2 regions of the Paraburkholderia sp. USG1 genome follow, and region 2 is predicted to be linked to the other one. Evidence: riboswitches for the same ligand, from Rfam matches in the RefSeq annotation. Region 2 holds a riboswitch; the other holds the start of a gene.
What was found. A riboswitch is a leader RNA that binds a small molecule or an ion and turns the genes downstream of it on or off. The one in region 2 is predicted to bind fluoride.

Region 1 (20,112 bases), on a different contig from region 2:
TGCCGATCAGATTCGCGAACACCTGTTCCAGCGCGGTAGGGTCGCCCCATACCGCAGGCAATTCGTGCACGTGGACGTGAGCGCGCCGCGCCCGGATCGAGCCTTGCATCGCATCGATCACGCGCGGCACGATATCGCGCACCTCGACCTTCTGCTGCCGGTACTCCACCCGGCCCACGCGCGACAGCCGCAACAGCGCGTCGATGATGTGCGAGGCGCGCAGCACCGCCGTCTGCAGATAGTGCAGCGCTTCGCCGATATCCTCGTCGACCACCCGTTCGATGCGCTGCCGCGTGCCGGCCGCGAGCGACGACTCGCGCACCGCGACGCGCAGTTCGTCGCACGCGCGAATCAGCTCCTTTGAGAAGCCTTGCAGGTTCACCAGCGGCGCGCGCAGATCGTGCGACACGCTGTAAATGAACATTTCGTTTTCCTGAGTCTGCTGACGCAAGGTCTCGTTGATGCGCGCGAGTTCGCCGGTGCGGCGCGCCAGATCGGCCTGGAAGCGCGCCTGGATGCGCTCGGCTTCGAGCAGGCGGCGGCTCGTCTCGTGCAAGGTCAGATCGAGGCGGGCGATTTCATCGCGTCCCGGACCGATCGGCGCCAGCGGTTCGTTGCCCGCGAGACGCCCGGCGTTATCGGCAAGGAGCGCGAGCCGGCCGCGCACACCGCGCGTGAACAACCAGACGGCCAGCGCGACGAACAGCAACGAGCCGAGCACCGCCGCGACCACCAGGGTTTGCTGCCGCTCGCGCGCGGCGTCGGCGGCATTCGAGCGGAGCGTGTCGAGACGCCGCTCCTCGGCCTGGAATGCGGCGAGCTGCTGACGAAACCGGTCGAGCACGTCGGTCGGCGCGAGATCGCGAAAGCGCGCAAGCACGTCGCGCCGCCGGCCGGAATGCAGCATGTCCTGAACGCGGTCGGACCATTGCCGGTAGGCCTGCACCGCCTGGCGCACCTGAACCACGCGTTCGACCTGCGCCGGATTGTCGGCGACCAGATCGGCCAGTTGGTCGATGCGCCGGTCGACGTCCATCCACACCGTTACCGGTGTGGCGAAATGGGCGTCGTTGGCGAGCACCGCCCCGCGCAGCGCCACGGACTCGCCCAGCACCGGGTCGAGAATCGCGGTGGTCTGACGCAGCACGTCCTGGCTATGGATGGCCCAGCGCTCCGCCTGCGCCGCGTCCGACTGGGCCTTGACCAGCCCGGACAACAGCGCCAGTTCGAAGACGGCCGGAATCGCGATCAGCAACAGGCCTTTGGTGGTCAGTCTCATGCGTGCGCACTGGAGGTCGGTGGCCGGCAGATCATGCTCGGGGACGGCACATTATGTCGGCGATTACCCAGGAAAACAAAGAGGGCACGCCATTGACCAGGCATTTGCCGCAAAAGAATGCCGGATGAATGTCGGCCCCACGTTAGGGTTTTGAATTAAACGTAAATGAAATCGAATATTTTGCCCATTTTTGGTTCGCTCCGCCCTTGGTTACGACGTTATGCACACTAACTGTGCCGGCTAAAGCCGCAAAAATGTGCAAAGGCGTGTCCGCAGCATTTAACAAAGCACCCAACCAATCCCATCCCGGTGCCGAACTGCACCGTATCGACGCGTTTTGGCACAACTTTGGCCCGCTTCTTGCATTCATTGCCCGCTTTTTTGTCATCAGCAGGACACATCGATGGAAAGTCTTAAAACCGGCACCGATACCCTCTTCCTCTTACTCGGCGCCGCCATGGTGCTGGCGATGCACGCTGGGTTCGCCTTTCTCGAACTCGGCACGGTGCGCAAAAAGAACCAGGTCAATGCACTGGTCAAGATTCTGGTGGATTTCTCGGTCTCGACGATCGCCTACTTCTTTATCGGCTACGCGATCGCCTACGGCGTGCAGTTCTTCGGCAGCGCCGAGTCGCTGGCGGCACACAACGGCTATGCGCTGGTGCGCTTCTTCTTCCTGCTGACCTTCGCCGCCGCGATTCCCGCGATCGTCTCGGGCGGCATCGCCGAGCGCTCGAAATTCAATCCGCAACTCTTCGCGACGTTCGTGCTGGTCGGCTTCATCTACCCGTTCTTCGAAGGGATCGCGTGGAACGGCCGCTTCGGCATCCAGAACTGGCTCGCCGAGGTGTTCGGCGCGCAGTTCCATGACTTCGCCGGCTCGGTGGTCGTGCATGCGTTCGGCGGCTGGGTCGCCCTGCCGGCGGTATTGTTGCTGGGCGCGCGCCACGGGCGCTACCACCGCGACGGGGGCATCGCCGCGCATCCGCCGTCGAATATTCCGTTCCTCGCGCTGGGCGCGTGGGTGCTGGCGGTCGGCTGGTTCGGCTTCAATGTGATGAGCGCGCAGACCGTCGACAAGATCAGCGGCCTCGTCGCCGTCAATTCGCTGATGGCGATGGTGGGGGGCACCCTGACCGCGTGGCTCGCCGGCCGCAACGACCCCGGATTCACCTACAACGGGCCGCTTGCCGGACTGGTGGCGGTCTGCGCCGGCTCCGACATCATGCATCCGCTCGGCGCGCTGGTGACGGGTGGCATTGCCGGCGTGCTTTTCGTTTATATGTTCACCTGCGTGCAGAACCGCTGGCGCATCGACGACGTGCTGGGCGTATGGCCCTTGCACGGTCTGTGCGGCGCGTGGGGCGGCCTCGCGGCGGGCATCTTCGGCCTGCGCGCGCTCGGCGGCATGGGTGGCGTGTCGTTCGGGGCGCAACTGGTCGGCACGCTGGGCGGGATTGTGGTGGCGACGCTCGGCGGCGCGCTCGTGTACGGCGCGATCCGGCTGACAGTGGGCCTGCGGCTCGACCAGGAAGACGAGTACAACGGCGCCGACCTGTCGATCCACAAGATTTCGGCGACACCCGAGTAAGAAAGCTTCGGCGGCGGTTTTGCTTCGCATGAGCGCACTGGCGGCTCCGGCTCCCGCACGTGCGCCTCGCCACCGGGCATGCCGGATCCGGGCGGACAGCGCGGGCCGGCGGGCTGTCCGCGCCCACGCCGAACTGTCCCCACATGCCCTCGCCGGTGTTAGACTCCTGCGCTGGAGATGGCATTCTCCTTTAACCGCCCTTGTGGCTGATGATGCCTGCTCGCCCGGATGATTGCGGACGCAGCATCGCGCTCCATGCTCAGCCCGGTTTGTCGACACCCCCGGTTTTGCCAGGCCTCCCATGTATTGGTCCATTCTCGCCGTCGGAATCGGCGGCGCGCTCGGTTCGTTGTTTCGCTGGTTTCTGGGCATCCGCCTGAACGGCCTGTTCAGCGGCTTGCCGCTCGGCACTTTCGCCGCCAACGTGATTGCCGGCTACGTCATCGGCGTCGCCGTCGCAGGGTTTGCGCGGGCGCCGCAGCTCGCACCGGAATGGCGGCTCTTCGTCATCACCGGCTTGATGGGCGGTCTGTCGACCTTCTCGACTTTTTCAGCGGAAGTCGTGCAGCGGTTGCAGGACGGCCGGCTCGGCTGGGCTGCGGGCGAGATCGTGATTCATGTGGGTGCGTCGCTCGTGATGACCATTCTCGGCATCGCAACGGTGTCGTTGCTGTCGCGCTGAAAGCGCCACGCGCCGCGCCACTCCAGGCGCGGATGCTCCTCTCCTCCGATCCACCCGACTTCCTACGGCTTGCCATCAGTCGGGTTCGCAAAGGCCTATTGGATCGAGCGAAGCGGGAACAACTTGCCTTCAGCGAGAACTGAAGTTGAACGGCGATGTAACGTGAACTAGCCTTAACGTCTAGCCGGAAGCAAGACTCTGGTATAGAGCCTGCGTTGAAAGTGCGGCTCTTCTGCAACGAGTATTTGAGCTATCCGATCCCGGCTCGCGCTGCAAGCCGCCAATGCAGGAGACAGGTTCGCGTCAGGAGGTCTGCAGTGTCGCGCTCCCGTAGTTTCCTGCGGGGCGCGAACCTGGCAGGCGACATGGTCGCTGTGATGCCGTTGTACGGAGGCAGCATGTCAATGGACAACATTAAAACCATCATCATCGTCATGATGGAGAACCGGTCGTTCGACCATGTTCTCGGTTATCTGAGCCTCGACGGAAAAGACGTCAACGGACTCTCTGCCGACCCCGCGTGGCAGCAGAATTTCGCGAATCTTTACGACGACAGGACATATGCGATCCATGCTCTCTCGCCGGCGACCCAACTGATCCCCGACCCTCCGCACGACCGCACGCCGATTTCGATACAAATAAACACGCCGTGCGCGAGTGGAGGCTGCCCCGAACTGGGTGGGTTCGTTGCAAGCTACGCGGCACGACACCCTGCGCCAGCCGATCTCTCGATGGTAATGGGCTATTACACCGCCGATGCGCTGCCTGTTTACGATTTCTTCGCAAACCATTTCACGATTTGCGATAGCTGGTTTGCGCCGCTTCCGACCGGAACCCAGGCCAATCGCCTGATGGCCATGTCGGGAGAGAGTGCGATTAGCGACAACGTTTCTGGTTTTCTCCCACAGCAGTCCCTGGTATATGACTGGCTGACCGCACACGCCACAAGCTGGTGTGTCTACCAGTCGGGAGGATTTTTCCCGTTCTTCAGCCTGATGCCCAAGTGGTTGCCCGAAATAGTGACGTCGCTCGCCTTGCCGTTGGATGGCATTGGCGGCAGGTTCAGGCGGTATTCGCGCTTCAAGGCAGACTGGACGAACGGTTCGAACATGCCTCAAGTCATTTTCATCGAACCGGAATACACGGACGGGCCACACCGGACTCCGAATGACGACCATTCGCCTACCGGCGTTGCTCCAGGGCAAGCGTTCCTCGCCGACATCTATCAAACGATTTCCACGTCAGAGCGATGGAATGAGACGCTGATGATCGTCACGTACGACGAGCATGGAGGGTTCTTCGATCATGTCAGTCCCCTCGATATCCCGACCGACGTTGCCGGATATCGGTTTCAGACTACCGGGCTGCGGGTACCAGCATTCCTGATCTCGCCCTATGTCACGCCGGGCGGCGTCTTTTCCGGCGACCTGGACCATACGTCGATCCTTCAGCTTCTCGCGGATAAATTCAACGCCGGCGGCACGTACTCCGCCCCGGTCAGTGCACGCACACAACTTTCGAAGCTCAGTTCCGCCCTTTCCGAAATGAAAACGCCGGGCCCTGCGCCCAGGCTGAATGTGCCAATGCCGGGAAACTCACCTGTACCGTCTCCCGTTTCGCAGCCAGTTGGCCTTTCGGCATGTGCACAAGCCTTTCGTAGCGTCGCGCTCAAAGTTCAGCAGGATCATCCGGAATTGCTGTCTTCGCCGAACTGGGGAGACCTCGCGGGCTTTGTCGCGACCTACAAGGGCGCGTCGTGAATCGACGCAAGGTCTATGTCCGTCTGGATTACTGCTGCACGCAGCGTGAAGCGGAGAAAGGAGTGACGTGGCCGCATTCCCGAGGCCGCATTCCCGATAACCTGGTCATTAGCGGGTTGGCGAGCGCGACAACGACGATGTCATTGTTTGCCAAAATACCTGTATGAATGTACAGTATCCCGCACGGACTTCCGTCGCGGTGTTGGGTGCGCGACCGCCGTGTGGCCGCATGCGACGGCGCCTCATGCGTAGGAACCGTGAGTCGTGCAAGGTTTGGAACGACTGGAAAAATACGGAGAAGACATGCTTCGATTCTTGGGCCTCGGCGCACTGCTGCTGACAGTTGTTTCTACTGTGTCGGCAGGCGAACGCTATGTGGAAGTCTGGAATCCGCCTGAGGCGCGGGCCGACGCACCGCCCGCCAAACTGTCGCATAAACAGTCGATACATCGGCACAGTGCTTCGCGGACCGTGAAATATCATGCACGAAGCGCTCGGGCGCCCGCGCCGAAGTTGATTGCGAAACAGCGTGAAATCCCGGCGGATTCGCGAACCGCAACACCTGATCTGACAGACATCCCGCGGCAGATCACGCCTGAGGGGAACATCCTGCGGGTCGATTCCCGCCAGGCTTATGTCGGGGTGTCGCGTTAATGGAATCGGAAACCTACCACGGCTACAACATCTGGGGACATGCAATACAGCAGCATGAGGAACCGCATCGACCTGGACCTTACGCTGCCAGCGGAACCATTACTCAAAACAACAGGGTGATTGAAGCGTCCGGTGTCCTTGGCTTTTTCGATACTGACGAGGGCGCGCAGCAGGCTGGACTCGAATGGGCTCGCGCATGGATCGACAGCCACGGGTAGACCGTACCTTGCCATGCGGAAAAAACTCAATTCCTTGGGCAGCGATTGCTCCTTGCCGCAATGCGCGCTACCAACGGCACCAGCCGAGGGTTGACCACCGGGATTGAACTGGCACGACCTTCGGATCGGGCAACGATTGCGTTGATGGTAACGCGTGCAACTGCGCGTTGCGCCCGTCTTGCGAAGTGCTTCAATCGACGGTCGCTGACCGGATGCCGCGCCCATATCAGCGCAGCGAACCAGCCCAGAACCGTCCACCCGAGCAGAATGTTCACCATCGTCACCGCAAAGGCGTCTTCCCGGTTTCTGGCGTCGGCAATCATTGCGGGCGCCAGATAAAGCATCAGCACAGCGATCACGACCGCACCTTGAATAATCTTCAGCATTTCGACACCTCGCTACAGCCTTGATCAGCAGACGCCTTTCGAATTAATGACGCGAGTACAGGCGAGCAGCCGACTGGTCAGGTTGACGGCTGCCAGACACCACGGATTGCGCAACCACGCCGCCGTACGAATCATTGACGGAGCCGACCGCATCGTTGCGTTCCGCTGCGACGGTTTGTGCGCTCTGGCCTCGTTGTGACGCGGGAGCCCCGACCGAAGGACGGTAGGAAGGCGCCGGTCCATAGCCGCTGGCAAATGCAGGCGCAGCGATGGAGGTAGTGGCCGCAACGAGCAACATCGCAAGAAGTCTGTTTTTCATGATGGATCCCTAATCCGGTTTCAAGAGCGGTGCAAGTCGGTGAGACGCGCGCCGCTGACAGAATTCAGTTTAGGTGGGACCTATCTTTTTTCTATGCCGATAGCGTGAAATCACAATTGCTACGGGGCGAACAATCGGCGTTGGCCCGCCTGTGCAGGATTTGCGTGCGCCCGCTGCCACTGCCGTTTCCTGTCTCGTCTTTCGATGTCGACCTTTGCTGGCAGCTTCGCCCTGAGGATTCAGCGGCGCAGCAGTGGCTCTGCGACACCATTGCACGTACGGTGAGCGGAGCCTGTGTTTCGCACCCTGAGAAGTCCCTCGGCGTGCGGCGCAAATCATGGACGCCAGACATTGGGTGGCCCGATGCATGAGTCATTCCGTTTCCGGTACGCGGCGAAGGAATCGAAGCCGTGCATTGGCGTCCGCACACCTCCACACCTCCACTGCACTGTCAGGCAACCCGAGTTGCGCTAGCGTGCAATCTTTGTCTCGTTGCCTGCGATATCGTTGTTTCACCCACAAACCTTACCGAACTCGATTCTGGTTCGGCGAAATCAGGAGACGACGATGGAAATCAAACCGAAGGTTCGCGAAGAAGCCGTTCAGATCGACGACATTCCGTGGAAGCCCTTCCCGGACGCACTTTCCCGAGGCGGCATTCGCTGGAAGATGCTCCACGCCTCGCCCGAGATGGGCGCGTGGACTGCGATTTTCGACTGTCCGGCCGGCTCGTCCTTTAACTCTCACTTTCACGTCGGGCCAGGCGAATATCTGCTGACAAAAGGCCGCATGGACGTCCGTGGCGGCAGCGAGGATGGCGGCGACACCGTCGTGGCGCCGGCATACGGCTACGAGTCTGCCAATGCCCGTCACGACAAAACCTCGTTCCCGGTCGACAGTGAGTTTTATATGACGTTCCTCGGCCCGCTTTCCTTTATCAAGGAAGACGGCACGCCAATCGTGGTGGTCACCTGGGACGAAGCCCAGCGCGCGTACGCGGGCTGAAAAGTCCGCTTTCCATGTCATGTATCGGCACGCTCATCGTTGCCGATACATCCCGCCGCCCCTCCTGTGGACATTCGACATGTCAAATTCCTCTGAACAGACCGAAGCTGCAACCAGGCAGATCCTCGACCATCATCTCGGCGCCTTTGCTCACGGCGTTGCGGAGATTCTCAAGGATTATGACGACGACTCCGCGCTCGTCACGCCGGACAAGACCTTTCGCGGCCGCGAGGAGATAACCGGCTTCTTCAAGGCCTTCCTTGACGGCGCGGACCCGGCGTTCTGGCCGGCGTTCAGGATTACGAGCATGAGCACGGTGCGCGACGTGGCATACCTCGCGTGGGAGGCGAAGCCCTGGGTTACCCTGGCAACGGACACACTGGTCGTCAAGGACGGAAAAATTGCGGTTCATACGTTCACGGCATTTCCCGCCTGACCGGGCACATCGGGCGTCACGCATCGTCTACGAATCATGTAACGCGAAGTCATTCGAAAGTACTACTACTCAAGGAGACAATCTTGACCCGCAAACTTGAAAGTCGCGTCGCCGTCGTAACCGGTTCCAGTTCGGGAAATGGACGAGCAATCGCGCTAGCTCTCGCGCGCGAGGGCGCGCATGTCGTCTGCTCTGATCTGAAGAAGTCGGCACTGCAAGGCGGCTACGAGAAGGATATCGAAACCGATACCGATGCGGTCATCACCCGGGAAGGCGGCAAGACCACGTTCATCGCGGCGGACGCCAGCAAAGCGGCCGACGTCCAGAAGATCATCGGCCATGCGGTTTCGACCTTCGGCCGGCTCGACATCATCGTCAACAACGCGGGCGTGTTTACCGGTCTGCACAGCATCATCGACGAGACGGAAGAGCAATACGATTTCACGATGAACGTGAATGCAAAAGGCGTTTGGCTCGGTTGCAAGTACGCTATCACGCAGTTCATGAAACAGGAACCGCTGACGACGTCGACCGGCGCCCAGGTCCGTGGCCGGATCGTCAACATCGCGTCCATCGGCGGCCTGGTCGGGCTGGCGCTCGAACCGGCTTATTGCGCGTCGAAGGGAGCGGTCGTCAATCTGACACGCGAACTCGCACTCGACTTCGCGCCCGAGCGCATCAACGTGAACGCGATCTGCCCCGGGTTTCTCGCAACCGCGATGGTGCGCTCCTTCCTCGAAAACGACGATACCAACAAGCTGCTTCACGACCTGACGCCGTGGCCGCGCGTCGGCACCGCGGACGATGTCGCGAGAGCCGCGCTATTCCTCGCTTCCGACGACGCGGAGTGGATGACGGGTTCCATGCTCACAGTCGACGGCGCCTTTACGGCACGCTGAACGCGGTAACGGCCAACCCGTTGCGGCTGGCCATCCTTTCTCCCAGGAGGATTCATGGAAAGGCTCAAAGGAAAGGTCGCCATCGTCACGGGCGCAAGTTCGGGATTCGGTCGCGGCATCGCAATGGCGTATGCAGCGGAAGGTGCCAGCGTGGTTGTCAGCGATATCCACGAGGCACCGAACCAGGGCGGCTTCGAAGGCAACCCGCAGTTGACTACCGTAGCCGCCATTACCGGGGCCGGCGGCAAGGCTCAGTATGTGGCATGCGACGTGACGAGGCTCGACCAGGTTGCGAACCTGGTCAAGGAAACGGTCCGGCTCTACGGCGGTCTCGACGTGATGGTCAACAACGCCGGTATATATCGGGCCGGCAAGCTTGCCCACGAGTTCGCGGTCGAAGACCTCGACGTCTGCTTCGACGTGAATGTGAAAGGCACGTGGTTCGGCTGTCAGGAAGCCATCAAGGTATTTCTGAAGCAGGCGCGCGGCGGCAATATCATCAACATCGTTTCGACTGCCGGCTTGCAAGGCCACCCGAAGCAGTCCGTCTACAACATATCGAAGGGCGCGGCCGCTAATCTGACACGCTGCCTGGCAATCGAATATGGGCGCGACAGGATTCGCGTCAACGGTATCTGCCCCACGTATGCGAAAACGTCGTTGACACGCGCGCTATTCGACGACAAAGACTTCGACAAGGTGTTCACGGACGCCATTCCGCTGAAACGCTGGGGCGAAGTCGAAGATATCGCGAACCTCGCGGTATTTCTCGCCTCGGACGAATCGAGTTACATTCACGGCGATCTCATTCGCATCGATGGCGGCGAGACGCTCTGCCGCTTCTCGGTGTAACTGGCTGGCCGCAACGCGCAACGCGGCGTGGCGTCGCCTTACCAGACAGTTTCGTTATTGAGCGGACAGGTCATCTCCTGTCCGCCTGTCGTCTGCCTGTCATGCCGGCTCATCTGCAGGCCCGGCCCCCACCGTCCGGCGCACGTCGCCCGGAGAGGCTCCGTATTTTTCCTTGAACGCCCGGCAAAAATGGCTGGTCGAATTGAAACCCCAGCGGAATGCGATCTCCGAGATGTGCTGGCGGTTGTAGGCGGGATCCGTCAGAGCCAGCTTGCAGGCATGCAGCCGTCTGTCCAGAATCCACCCCGAGACGGTCATGTCGCTGCGCTGAAAAAGCATATGCAGATAGCGCAGCGAAATGCGGTTTGCTTCGGCAATTCGGGTTGGATTCAGATCGTCTTCGTGCAGATGTTGCAGAATGAAGTCCTGCACGCGCCGAAGCATGGCCGCGCTCGCGTCGAACGTTGCAGACGGTTGCTGACCTGATAGCGCGATACCCAGCAGCTCGAGTGTGGACCTGTTGACGGGGCCTTGAACGCTCTCGTCGAGCGTCGCGATTTCATTTGAAAGCGCGAGCAGGTGAACGGCGAGCAGCGAGCCAACGCCCGTGCGGCTTTCGATCTTGCCGCCGGTGGGCGGGTGTTTGCGTTCCGGTAAGCGCTCACGCATCACCGACCAGGGAATCATCAAGGTGACCTTGTGCAGGCGCTCGAGAACCTCGAACTCGACAACCTGGTCGGTTGTCCAGACGACGACATCGCCCGAGGCGACCTCCACACCGGAATCTCCGATCCTGAACCGCTCGCGGCCGGCGGTCGTCAATTGAACGCCGACGTAAAGCTCATCGTCGTGGCGGACGTGTCCGCGCGTACGTTGTCCCATGCAAGGGTCGCAAACTGTCTCGACAATCCCCGCCCCGGCGAAGTCGTGCTGCTTCACATGGGCATAGAACGTGGCCGGAAGACGACGCGGAACCTGCCACTCGCGATAACTCGCACTGAGTACCGATTCCCAGGCGTCGGTGCGGTCGCCCAAAGGAACGTCGCTGGTTGACCATTCGGTCGAAGGATTCTGCACGTCGCGTCTCCTGTCTCCTCCGCGCCGCAGCATCTGTCCCGTGCTCCGTGCGCGCACCTTCACGCTTTCAAGGTACATGCGAATGGGTATCCCTACCAATAGGATGTACCCTGTTCAAACCCTATTTGCGAAATAGCGAAGACTGGCAGCGCAGCGCGTGGACGTCGAGCGCGCCGCCTTCTCATGCGAACGACACACTCGGCTGATTTCCAGATGCGACTCGCCGTCCGCCTACATCCGCGTTCGAATCGTCAGCGAATTGATGACCGCGTTCACTCCCGTCATGCCCTGCACCGCCTGACCGAGTTGCTGCGACTCGTCGGCACGCTGTACCGTCCCGGTAAGGCGCACGAGTCCATTGCGAGAACTGACCGACACGTCGCTGACATCGACACCTTTCAGCTTCGCGATCTGTCTGCGAACCGACCGTGTGAGTTGCTTGTCTTCGGGCGACTGTTTCCGGAAGTAACGATTGGGATGCGCAACGGCGTCGTCCGGCAAAGCCGCTCCGCTCGCCGACTGAGCTTGCGCGACGGGCGCGGTCACCATCGTCTGAAGGCTTGCGGCTAGCAGAAGCGCCACGATTGTTTTTCTCATGTGAAGTCCTTTTATCGATCCGTAAGCTGTCAGAAGTAATGCATGACGCCTGCATAGAAGCCGAGTTGATTGTGGCCTGGTGCGGGATTCCAGGCCGAGGTCTCGGGCTGTTCGACCGCGGAGAAGTTGGTGTTTTTCCCATTGATCAGATAGCCCACGGTCGCATAAAGAGAAGTTCGCTTCGACAGGTTATAGGTCTGTCCAAGGTCCAGCAGCGTCGCACTGCCTTGCCCATCGCGTTGATGGATATGGTATGCAGCAGCGGTGACGCGCAGAAACGGCGAAGCGGTGTAAGTCAGCCCCAACCAGCCGAAATCGGCATATCGTGGACCGCCGAGCGGAGCGTCGGGCGCGGCCATATAGGTGTACGAGACCTGCACCTTGAATGCGCCGCCCACAAACGCGGCCGCGGCGAACAACTGCTTCTGGGCCGTGTACAGATCGCTGTATTTGCCGTTCGGATCGCGAACCTCCTGGTAGACCGTTCGTGCCGAAAACGCGCCGAGTCGATAGCTCAGTTGCACGCCGTCGGCGCGCGCGCTATTGAACTGGCCGGGCACGCCGCTCAGCGAGTATTGAAAGCCCGCGTCAAAGCCGCCGAAAGTCGGCGTGTAGTAGCTGAATGTATTGCTGAAGTTCGGCCAGTTCGCGCCACGCACGAGCGAAGCCAGTCCGGCGTGCTGCTGCGAAAACGGGTCGTAGTCGAAGTTGCCGTCTTTCAGGATTGAGTCGTCGCGTCCCATCCGGAACGAGCCGAACGGTCCTGACATGCCCACCCAGGCATTGTTCCAGAATGGAGTAGCACTCAGCCCGTTTGTCACGAGCAGATAGTCGAGCAGCTTGAAGTTCACCTTGTAGCCACCGCCGATATCCTCCGTGCCGTAGACGCCGAAAGCGCTTGCGCCATCATCGCCGCTGTCGGCGCTCCACAGTGCGGAGCGCCGCCCGTCGGCGCCCGCCACATTACTGAGATATTGCACGCCGGCGTCCAGCCGTCCGTAGAGTGTCACGCTGCTCTGTGAAAAAGCAGCACTACTGACAATCAACAAACCTAGTCCTGCAAATTTTTTCACTTCCGTCTCCTCCTTGTCATGTCGTCCGCGGGCTCTTCTGTCGAATTTTTTCTGGTGGCCCGCACTCGGCGTACGCATCTGTTATCGAGCACGCAGATTGAATTTAAATTGAATTCAATTTAAATTCATTTATCGTTTTCCACTAGCGGTAGAGGGAAAGCCTGCGTGCAATGTGGCGGAATGCGGCGCCGCAAGGGAAAAGCGGGCCAAGTTGACGAAATTTCCGGCGCCGGTGCGTGCGCTTCGTCATGCGCACGTCTGGGTCGGCGCGGCATCCAATCGCACAGTTTCAGTGCGATGAATGCTGTGATACATTCAGAATACCAATCGAATGCAATCTGGGCGATTCCAACTTTCTGGCGTTCGCCGCGCAGCACAACCATCGACCCTTCCATCTACTCATGACGCAAGACACTCAGCCGCTTCATCACCAGGTCACCGAAATTCTGCGCAACAAGATAGTCGACGGGGTACTTCGTCCTGGCACGCCGATCTCGGAGCGCGAGCTATGCGAGGAACTGGAAGTGTCGCGTACGCCATTACGCGAAGCGTTAAAGGTGCTGGCATCGGAAGGGCTGGTGCAGCTTTTCCGCAATCGCGGCGCGATCGTGAGCCCCATTTCCGTCGAGACCATCGAAGACAAACTCGATGTCCTCGCCGCACTGGAAGGCTACGCGGCACGCCAGGTTTGCGAACGCGCAACGGACGCACAGCTTCGAGAACTCGCCCAACTGCATGAGCGATTCAGCCAGCACTTCGATTCCGATGAGACAGAGGAGTACTTCAGGCTCAATCAGTCTTTCCATCGCAAACTGATCGAATTGACGGGCAATCCCGTGCTGGTGGATATGCATTCAATGCTGTCCAGCCACGTACGGCGGCCGCGTATTGAAGGCGTGCGGCAGCATGTTCCCACCCACAGCGTCATCGACGAGCACGAGACGATCCTCAAGGCGCTGCTCGCGCGAGATGGCGCAGCGGCACAGAAAGCGGCAGAGGAACATCTGCACCGCGTGGCCGAGACTGTCGTCAAATATTTTCGCGGCATGCGCTAATAGCGGCGTAAAGCGGCCGCGCTGCGGCCGTTTCAAACCTCAAAGCTTGTACGAGGCGTCCAGCCGGTCCAGCATACGCAGGTAAGCTGGCCACTCCGCACCGCCGCGCCCGTTGTCGTGCTTTTCGAACTGACGCAGCGTTTTCTCGCAAACTTCCGGCGGCACTTCCACGAGCCGATCGCCGCTCGCCTGCAACATCAACTGGATACGGCACGCCTCGAGCAGATCCTTGATGCGGGTGAACGCCGCGGGCGCGCTTGCGGCGACGACGAGTACGCCGTGATTGCGCATGAAAAGCGCGGTGTGACTCGACAGATCGCGCGCAATCGACTCGCGCTCGCTCAAGCCATCGGTGATTCCCTCGTATTCGTGATAACCGATGCGGCCGTAAAAGCGAACGGCATATTGCGACACCATTTTGAGCGGCGCGCGGTCAGCGGAAACGGCAATGCCCGCCGCCGTATGAACATGAATCGCGCAGTTGATGTCCGGTCGGTCCGACAGCACACCGCCATGCAGAACGAATCCCGGCCGGTTGACACCGGCCGTCTCGTCGAGGTCGCCGTCGATGCGGACCTTGACGAGATTCGAAGCCGTCACCTCGGAATAAATCAGGTCGTGGCGCTTGATCAGGAAATGGTCGGGCGCGTCGGGAATGCGCAGCGAGACGTGGTTGTAGATTCCTTCGCCCCACCCGTGCTGTTCGATCAGTCGATAAAGCGCGGCAAGCTCGACACGTGCTTCGCGTTCGGCGTCCGAGATCGGATTTGGCATAAAGCGGTCCTTATGGTTGGCGCAAGCGGGCGACAGAGCCCACGAACAAGATAGGATTCAAATTGAATTCATTATGAATTCTAAAGCGCGCTCTCAATGTATTGCAATGAGAGGGAAAACCCTCGTCTCGTGCCCGAGCGGATGATGACGGTTGACAGTCATATCGCTCACCCCTATTATGAATTCAAATTGAATTCAATTCAGCGAACGCAACAGATGCGTCGAGCGGCTGACAATAAACAGGAGACGAGATGCAAACTGGCGCCCTTTCCGGCAAATCCGCGCTGATCACGGCGGCCTGCCAGGGCATTGGTCCGAGCGTCGCCGCTGCGCTGGCGGCACAAGGCGCAAGGGTGGTGCTGCATGCATTGCGTGAGTCGTCCGTTGAGGCGGTGCATGCTCTGGTCGCTACCATCCGTGGCGCGGGCGGCCAAGCCTCGGCGCTTTGCGGCGACCTGACCGATCCGGCAGCTATCGCAACCTTGTTCGACGAGGCCGAACGCGTTGTCGAAGGTGTCGGAATCGACATCGTTGTCAGCAATGCACCGGACGCACCGGCGTCCTGCCCGCTGGCCGACGTCGACCTCGCCGACTACGACAGGCTCACCGCGCTGAACGCCAAAGCGCGTTTCTTCGTTCTGCAACAGGCCGGCCGGCGCGTACGCGACAACGGCTGCATCGTCGTGACGTCGGGCGACGAGTCCCACGCGCTGGAGATCGGCAACGCGGTCCACGCGGGCGCGAGCGCGGCGTCGGAACTGTACTGCCGGGTGCTGGCGAAGGAGATCGGCGCGCGCGGCGTCACGGTCAACGTCGTCACTGCGAATCCGGGCGGCAAGCCCGTTGCGGATCTGACAGAAGCGGCCGACGTGGTCGCCTTCCTGGCCAGCCCCGAAGCCCGGTGGATCACCGGACAGCACATTCGCACCGGCGTCGCGCCGGCCGCCTGACACGAGTCCAGTACGAGCGCATCCGGTATGCGCTCGCTGCTACCACGCTTGCAGCCCCAGAAAAGCGATCAGCAAGAGACAGCCTCATGAATGATTCATCCCGCGCAACTGCGCCGCGCACCCCGACTACGCCGTTGAGCGGCAAAGTGGCCCTCGTCACCGGTGCGAGCCGCGGCATCGGCGCCGAGATCGCACGCACGCTCGCACGAGGCGGCGCGGCCGTGGTCGTAAACTATCGCGACGACGCCGATCAGGAAGACGCCGCAACTGTAGTTCACGACATCGAGCGAACCGGCGGCATGGCCAGCGCAGTACTTGCCGACGTTCGCGATCCCGAAGCGATCGCGCAGTTGTTCGATCGGACCGCCGCGACTTTCGGCGGTCTGGATATCGCCGTGTTGAATGCCGGCGGCGACGCGGTCGTGAAGAGCGTGATCGACACGAGTGAAGCGGATTTCGACCGCGTCATGGCACTGAACGCACGCGGCCAGTTCGTTGCGCTTCAACTGGCGGCGCGCAACGTGCGCGACGGCGGACGCATCGTGTTCATTTCTTCGAGTACGGCGTGCCAGCCGTATCCCGGCACGGCTTCGTACTCGGGCGCCAAGACCGCGACCGAAGTCTACGTGCGCGTGCTCGCCAGGGAAATCGCCGCGCGCCGCATTACCGCGAACGTCGTGTCGCCGGGCATGACCGCCACCCAGACCATGATGTCGCAGACCACTGAAGCCCGACGCGCAACCGTCATTGCCGCCACGCCCAAAGGTCGCATTGCCATGCCCGTCGACATCGCCGATGTCGTTCACTTCGTCGCCACCGACGCCGCGCGTGGCGTCACCGGTCAGATCCTTCACGTGAATGGCGGCCTGCTGTGAAGCGCCGCGCCTGCTCGACGTCACGGAGTACGAAGTCATGAGCGCCACGCCGACGCCCGCCAGCCTGGGTGCCTACGACGTCGTGATCATCGGTGCAGGCTCGGCGGGCTGCGTGCTGGCCAGCCGTTTGTCCGCGGATCCGCGCGTCACCGTTCTGCTGCTCGAGGCCGGCCGCGACTTCGCTCCCGGCACGGAACCCGGCACGTTGCTGGACAGCTATCCGCGCTCGTATGGACAACGTGAATTCTTCTGGAACGATCTGCTCGCGCAGGTGCGTCCAGGCGAAGCGCCCCGGCCGTTCGAGCAGGCGAAAGTGATCGGCGGCGGCTCGTCCGTGATGGGCATGGCGGCGTTGCGCGGTCTGCCGGCCGACTACGACGAGTGGGCGCAGAACGGCGCGAGCGGCTGGAGTTGGGAGGACGTGCTGCCCTACTTTCGACGTATCGAGCGCGACATGGATTACGCAGGCCCGCTGCATGGCGACACGGGACCTGTCACAATCCGCCGCCATCATGCCGCGCAATGGCCGCCATTCAGCGCCGCAGCCGCCGCCGCATTGCGTCAGCGCGGCTTCACCGAACTCGGCGACATGAACGGCGAGTTTCGCGATGGCATTGCCGCGGTACCGATGAGCAACACGACCGAACGGCGCATCTCCGCTGCCACCGCCTATCTGGACGCACAGGTTCGCGCGCGGCCGAATTTACGCATCGTGTCGTCGGCACACGTGGATCGTGTGTTGATTCGCGACCGTACCGTCACGGGTGTCGCGCTGACCACCGGCGGCGTGGCGCACGAAGTACAGGCCCGGCGAGTGATCGTCGCGGCCGGCGCGATCTACTCGCCCACGCTGCTCATGCGTTCGGGCGTCGGCGATCCGGTCGCGTTGCGCGCGCTCGGCATCGAGGTGCAAGCCGATCTGCCAGGCGTCGGCCGCAATCTGCTGAATCATCCTATGCTCTCGATCGCGGCCCATCTGAAACGCAATTCACGGCAATCCGCGGCGTTGCGGCCGGGTTTCAGCAACTGCCTGCGCTACTCGTCCGGTATTGCGAATTGCCCCGCCAGCGATATGTTCATGGTGCTGTTGAACAAAACCTCGTGGCATGCGCTAGGCCGCGCGATGGGCGGTGTCGGCGTCTCCGTCTATAAATCGTTTTCGCGTGGCAGCGTTACGCTCGACTCTGCCGCGCCGCAAGCAGCGCCGAAGGTGGAATTCAATCTGCTTTCCGACGAGCGCGATCGCGTGCGTTTGCGCGACGGTCTGCGGTTCGCGCTCGACATGCTCGCCGATCCCATTGTGTCGGCCCACCTCAACGGCGCCTGCCTCCCGACGCAAGGCAAGCTGATTCGCGCACTGAATCAGCCCACGCTAACCAATGCCGTGAAAGCGCGCTTACTCAGCAGCGCACTCGACATGTACGGGTCACTGCGTCGGCGCGCGATCGCCTACGTCGGAATCGATGCAGAAATTTTGCGCGGCGACGATACGCTGCTCGAAGCGGTCGCGCGCGAGCGCGCGGTGCCGGTTGGCCATGTCGCCGGCACCTGCAAGCTGGGCGCGCCGGCCGACCGGCTCGCCGTAGTCGACGCCGACTGCCGTGTGTACGGCGTGAACGGTCTGAGCGTCGTCGACGCGTCGATCATGCCGGCCATGGTGACCGGCAATACGAACATCCCCGTCATCATGCTGGCCGAGAAGGCCGCCGAGCGCATGACGACAGATCCCGATTCGTTTCAGTCATCCATCATCCGGAGAACCGATTGTGTCGAACCCCAGCTACTCCACCCATGATGTCACGCTCACGGGCGACGGCCTCACCCTCGGTGCACGCCATTACGCGCCTGCCAACGGCCAACGCGCGCCGGCTGTCATCGTCTGTCCCGGCGGCATCAGCACTGGCCTGATCGACAGCATCGACTGGCTGGCGAGCCGGCTCGCGGCAGGCGGCTTTCACACGCTGTCCGTCACCTACCGCGCCGGCTCGCCGATCGACGATCACCGCGACATCAAGATCGCATTCGACTGGTTGCAACGCCAACCTTCGGTCGCGCCGGACAGCACGGCCGTCATGGGCATGTCGCGTGGAGGCACGAGCGCACTGCGCGCGGCCGCCGAATGGCCCGAACTGCGCGCCGCGCTTTCATTCGGCTCACCGACCGATCTGCTGCAGCATGTGCGCGGCGTAGCGGGATACGCACCCGGACGCTACGCACTGCTTTGCCAGTGGCTAGGCGGCGCACCCGACGAACACCGCGCGTTTTATGAAGAGGTGCAACCCATCAGTCATGCTCACAAAATTCGTCAACCGGTGCTCGGCATTCATGGCGCGTTCGACATGCATGTACCGGTCGAACAAACGCAGTGGATGAACGAAGCGTTGAAGCGCCATAACAATCCGCACGCCGAAACTCATGTGATTCCGTTCATGAATCACTATTGCGACGTCACTCCCACGTATTCGTTCGGCTTCGATCTGGTTACGCAACCGGCCATCGAATTTCTTCGACGTCATCTGAGCCGCTAAAAAAGACCTCACGAGCCGACGTGATCGACCTTAGGGAAATCACGCCTCTCTTATTGAATTCAATTTGAATACAATATGAATCATAAATTATTTGAAGGCATTCTGGAACCTGGAGGAGCTGAACGATGGCAGGCAAAGTCGGAATAATCGGCATCGGATTGATGGGTTTGCCAATGGCGAACTCGCTGCTCGAACGCGGCTGGCAAGTGAAAGGCTATGACATCGCCCCCGCGCGGCGTGCGGCGCTGGCAGATATCGGCGGCGAAGTCGCAACCCGACTCGCGGAAGTCGCGGCCTACAGTGATCATCTGATTCTGTCGCTGCCTTCGGGCGCCGCGCTGCATCAGGTGATCGATCAACTCGCAGCAGCGACGCACGCTCCCCACGTCATTCTGGAAACGAGCACGCTCTCTATCGACGACAAGGAACGCGCGGCGGCGACCCTGAACCGCTCAAGCGGCGCGCGTTTGCTGGACTGTCCGTTGATCGGCGGCGCGGTGCAGGCTAAAGAGGCCACGCTGAGCGCACTCGTGAGCGGCGACGAAACCGCCTGGCGCGAAGTCGAGCCGGTGCTTCAGGCGATCTCGCGGCAGCAACGCTATGTGGGCGCATTCGGCATGTCGTCACGACTCAAATTCGTCGTGAACCACCTGGTCAGCACGACGACGGTTCTGATTGCCGAAACGATGCAGTTCGCCACGCGCGCAGGCATCGATATGAACCTGATTCACGACGTGATCGGCAATAGCCCCGCTGCTTCCGGCATCTGGCGTGCCCGCGTGCCGTTGATGATCGCCGGTGTCTACGACGATCCCGCCACCAAGGCAGCCGATCTGGCAATTCCATTCAAGGATACCAGGATCATTGCCGACTACATCGCAAGCCACCGCGCGGTAACGCCTCTTTTCGACGCCGCGTTGAAGATCTATGCCGTCGCCGAGGAACAGCAGCGCGCCGACCAGGACGCCGCCGCGCTCTACGAGGTGTTCGGTTCGCTTGCCACGCCTGAAGGCGGCGCAGGAGTCACGGGATGATCGTCGAACAACGCACCTATACGGTCGACATGCACAAGCTGAAGGCCTGGCTCGACGTATGGGAGAAC
Region 2 (4,025 bases):
CGATACTTCAATGGAATGTGCAGCAGGTCGCAGCACTGCACGCCCGCAAACACGGTGTTCAGGTTAAGTACCTGACTATCGATGCATAAAGTAAATCCAGAAGGTCTGCATTGAAGTCTGTCAACGAATTCCCGAATCGTTTCCGGAATCGAAACGTCACCGCACACCAAGAGCGTGTCGATAGCGAGCCACGTATCCCATAGGTTTGGGGTTCTGCCAAATCCATCGGCCAGCAGCATCTCTCCGATATGTGCCGCAATGCACGCGACACTCCGGAGATCGCCCACCACACGCTTTAGATGGGCAAGAAAACGGGTGCGCTCGAACCAGCCCGTCTGCTGATATTCCGGGCCTGGTGCGGGCGAGAGAGACAGTCCGTGAATCATCTTTGACACGGGAATAGCGATGTCATCGCAGCCAATAGCACGCTGCACGGTGACCAGGTTAAACAGATACTCAGGCTGGGGCTGCAGTGCCAGAGCAGCGACGAACGATCCTACCTTCGCGGCGCAAGGCACAGGTATATCAAGCAACCTGAACGACCGGACGGCACTGGCAGTATCAGCCAGGTTCGGATGATCGGCATATGCCGATCGATAGAAGCAGAAACCGCCATTGGTGGATTGCCGGCTCACGAGATACTTGCGAACCCGTGCCCGCACGGTTATCAGCAGCTCCTGCAGCTCGCGGGAACTGTTGATCGCGCCAAGCCCGGTGTTTGTATCGATCATGTGAACGTTACTCAGCAAGAGCCGATCAAGGCGGCCGGCCGCAATCGCGGCAATTTCCCTGCGTGCCTTACCGGGCACGCGCAATACGTTCGACGGACCGCTCGCCGCATGCGATATGCCCAACACGCAGGACCACGGCTCCACGTTCCTCCACTGCTTTCACCAGTTCACCATAGTCAAGGAACTGGCCTTCGATCGTGACGTCCATACCCACGGTCCCGACGTCCATGCTGGTAATTGTGATGTTGACTGCTTCAACGCCACTACAGGCAGTGATCGTCTCTGCCATTTCGACCAGTGCAGCCTGCCGGCCGCGCTGGTCGACATCGAGCGCGAGGCGCCTGATATTCAGCATTGGAACCATCAGGCCTGTCTCTCGTGATGGCTATGCTCACGATCCACGCCGGGTATTCCAGCCGTTGGCCCCGCAGATACCAGACGCTTCGCGCGGCGCAGATATGAAACACTGCGCATTTCGTCTATGCGCGAAACGGTCCGCTCGAACTCCGCTGCAAGCGGTCCCTGCACGTACAGTTTCTCGGGCGGAACATCCGCCGACATGATCAGCTTGATATGGTGGTCGTACAGGATATCCACGAGCCAGGTAAATCGTCTGGCCGCAGATTCCTGGTCCGGCGTCATCTGGGGGACGCCGGAAAGAATGACGGTGTGGAACCGTGCAGCAAGAGCCAGGTAATCGTTCTGCGAGCGCGGACCACCACACAGTGTCGCGAAGTCAAACCACACAACACCGTCCCCCCGCTTGCGCGCCCGCAGCTCGCGCTGCTCGATTTGCAGCACCGGCGTTTGCTCGGTAGCAGCGGCGAGTCTCGCAAACGACTCGCCGAGTTCTGCTTCCGCATCGGCATTCGCCGGGAAAACGTAGGTCCGAACCCGGGCCATCGAACGCTCTCGATAGTCCGTGCCGCCATCGACATTCACGATATCGAGTCTGCTTTTCAACAGATCTATCGCCGGAAGAAACCTTTCCCTGTTCAGCCCGTCCGGATACAGCTGGTCCGGATGGAAGTTTGATGTTGCAACGAGCGCGACATGACTGTCGAAAAGCACCGGCAGCAAACGCGACAGAACCATAGCGTCAGCGATATCCGACACATGGAATTCGTCCAGGCAGATAAGTTCCTGCGCCGACGATAGCTGGCGCGCGAGCGCATCGAGCGGGTCAACCTGTCCTCGCAGTTCCTCCAAAGATCGGTGCACGTCATGCATGAACTCGTGAAAATGCAGGCGACACTTCTTTTTTGCCGGAACGACGGCGTAGAAGCAATCCATCAACAGCGTCTTGCCGCGTCCCACTCCGCCCCAGAGATAAAGCCCTTTAGGCGGCGCCGGATGCACAAGGAAACGGGTCACCGGATTACGGTGCACCTCATACGCCTGCCATCCTTCGTAGCAACGCTGCAGGCGACCGAGCGCCTCAAGTTGGGAGTGATCGGGCTCGAGACCTCGCGCCCTCGTGATTCTTCTGAAATTCTCGATTACATCCATAACCAGCGACGATCCAACGTATTGTGTACCATTGCCCGCAACCCCGGCCACTTCGAAAACATGCAGGTAGCCCGCTACCCAGCAACAGTCAACGCGCGAGGCCCTGGTGCCCTGTCCGTACAAAACATGGGACTGGCCACCACACGCTCAGGCGGCCCCATGTTTACTTCCGGAACCTGTAGGCATCATCAGCCCGGTCGGGCGGTTGCGGAGGATGCCATCTCCGTGTGCCGGTTGCATACGCCATCCGGTGGTACCAACTTATTCTGCAGTGCCAACTTCTTACCGGCGTTTCAGGTCGCGCAGTTCATGTCTTCTGGAGATATCGCCTCGAATCCCTGCCACTGCAACATCTTCTGCAGCGCCGAGACGAGCGAATAATCGCGCACACGCTCCCCGTTCCGGCCGATCAGCATGAATTCTCCGGACGCAAAGGCAAAAACGGTGAGATGACCAAGCTTGCGCAACGAGGCTTCCAGTCCGGCAAGGTCGCCGACGGGCGAAGCCGGCCCGAATGCGGGCGCCGCAGTTCCTCCGTGTCCCGGGCGAACTGCGCACACCGCATCATCACTGAGTGCGATCTGCATTTTTAAAATCCTTTCCTGAGTGCGGCCCTGGAGCGGGCCGCCGATTAACCGGGGTGTCGACTGCGGCCGTACCGGTTATTCACGGTACGCTGCCTGCCGCCGGCTGCGCTGGAGCGTCGTCTGGCTCTCGAGCCGGACGGGCACCATGACCACAGACGGCCACGGCCGCAATACGATTCGCGGTTGTAAGGGAAGGAATAGACGTGCTGCCCGACGCCGGAGACTGGACAGTGGGAATGTGGGAAATGCAACCATGATTCACCTGTTGTTTGCTGGTTGGGAAAAGTATTCGCATCCGCGAAACAGCAGGCATCATCAGCCGGCGCGCCCGGCGGTTTAGGAGAATGCCATCTCCACTCACAAGCATACCGCTGCATATGCAGACCTGCAAGCATGGTTCGAGCCATCGGGCGACACTTTCGGCGCTTGCGGAATCCGTGAATATTCGTCATGTGGCGGGACTGGCAATGCCATCCCGGTTGTCTGCCTGTGCCGTTCCGCGTTCCCTTCCCAGCAACTGCAATGCCCGGCTCCTGGTGAGCACACCACCGCGTCCGCCACTGCTATCCTGGCTCCGCGCGTCCTGGCGCATTGCAGTCGGGTCCGCTTGACGTTGCTACGACTGATGATAGAATTTCCCGCTGGAGATGGCATTCTCCCTAACCGCTCGCCGTGAGCCGATGATGCCTACAAACCCGCCAGACAAGCGCCCGCACATGTGGCGTTTGTCGATGTTAAATCGAACAGGGTATTAGACATGTATCAATCGGTTCTCGCTGTCGCGATCGGCGGCGCAATTGGATCGCTCTTTCGCTGGTTCCTGGGCCTCCGCCTTAACGGGCTCTTTCCTGACCTTCCACTCGGCACACTTGCCGCCAACGTCATCGCCGGCTACATCATCGGTGTCGCGATTGCATGTTTTGTCCGCATGCCACAGATTCCGCCCGAATGGCGGCTGTTCGTCACGACCGGGCTGATGGGGGGGCTTTCCACGTTCTCCACCTTTTCCGCGGAAGTCGTCGGCGACCTTCAGCAGGGCCGGTATGGCTGGGCTGCGGGAGAGATCGTGATCCATCTTTCCGGCTCGCTGATCATGACCATTCTCGGCTTTGCGACGGTCAGCCTGCTCTCGAGAGCGGCCATCGCATGAGGCGCGTCAGGGGCAATCCCTACATTGCGTAGATTGCCATCCCCTGCA

Region 1: linked by a shared signal. The riboswitch ahead of crcB (fluoride efflux transporter CrcB) and the one ahead of zapE (cell division protein ZapE) in region 2 are both predicted to bind fluoride.

The regions. Positions count from the first base shown of each region.
Region 1 is NZ_JAMWXW010000011.1:205,794-225,905, reverse strand. Features, by position in the region: gene NE850_RS17035 (ATP-binding protein) at 1-1,279, opposite strand, end outside; gene NE850_RS17030 (ammonium transporter) at 1,683-2,870, shown strand; fluoride riboswitch at 3,035-3,096, shown strand; gene crcB (fluoride efflux transporter CrcB) at 3,172-3,552, shown strand; gene NE850_RS17020 (alkaline phosphatase family protein) at 3,957-5,312, shown strand; gene NE850_RS17015 (hypothetical protein) at 5,577-5,966, shown strand; gene NE850_RS17010 (hypothetical protein) at 5,966-6,184, shown strand; gene NE850_RS17005 (superinfection immunity protein) at 6,211-6,543, opposite strand; gene NE850_RS17000 (hypothetical protein) at 6,614-6,889, opposite strand; gene NE850_RS16995 (2,4'-dihydroxyacetophenone dioxygenase family protein) at 7,457-7,894, shown strand; gene NE850_RS16990 (nuclear transport factor 2 family protein) at 7,974-8,330, shown strand; gene NE850_RS16985 (SDR family NAD(P)-dependent oxidoreductase) at 8,414-9,229, shown strand; gene NE850_RS16980 (SDR family NAD(P)-dependent oxidoreductase) at 9,284-10,081, shown strand; gene NE850_RS16975 (helix-turn-helix domain-containing protein) at 10,181-11,158, opposite strand; gene NE850_RS16970 (BON domain-containing protein) at 11,390-11,755, opposite strand; gene NE850_RS16965 (porin) at 11,785-12,828, opposite strand; gene NE850_RS16960 (GntR family transcriptional regulator) at 13,230-13,883, shown strand; gene NE850_RS16955 (class II aldolase/adducin family protein) at 13,923-14,657, opposite strand; gene NE850_RS16950 (SDR family oxidoreductase) at 14,909-15,607, shown strand; gene NE850_RS16945 (SDR family oxidoreductase) at 15,694-16,482, shown strand; gene NE850_RS16940 (GMC family oxidoreductase) at 16,520-18,277, shown strand; gene NE850_RS16935 (prolyl oligopeptidase family serine peptidase) at 18,249-19,010, shown strand; gene NE850_RS16930 (NAD(P)-dependent oxidoreductase) at 19,136-20,044, shown strand; gene NE850_RS16925 (NIPSNAP family protein) at 20,041-20,112, shown strand, end outside.
Region 2 is NZ_JAMWXW010000001.1:66,019-70,043, forward strand. Features, by position in the region: gene NE850_RS00310 (prenyltransferase/squalene oxidase repeat-containing protein) at 1-731, opposite strand, end outside; gene NE850_RS00315 (DUF211 domain-containing protein) at 799-1,086, opposite strand; gene zapE (cell division protein ZapE) at 1,095-2,240, opposite strand; fluoride riboswitch at 2,413-2,474, opposite strand; gene NE850_RS00325 (hypothetical protein) at 2,534-2,827, opposite strand; fluoride riboswitch at 3,127-3,191, opposite strand; fluoride riboswitch at 3,462-3,524, shown strand; gene crcB (fluoride efflux transporter CrcB) at 3,585-3,977, shown strand.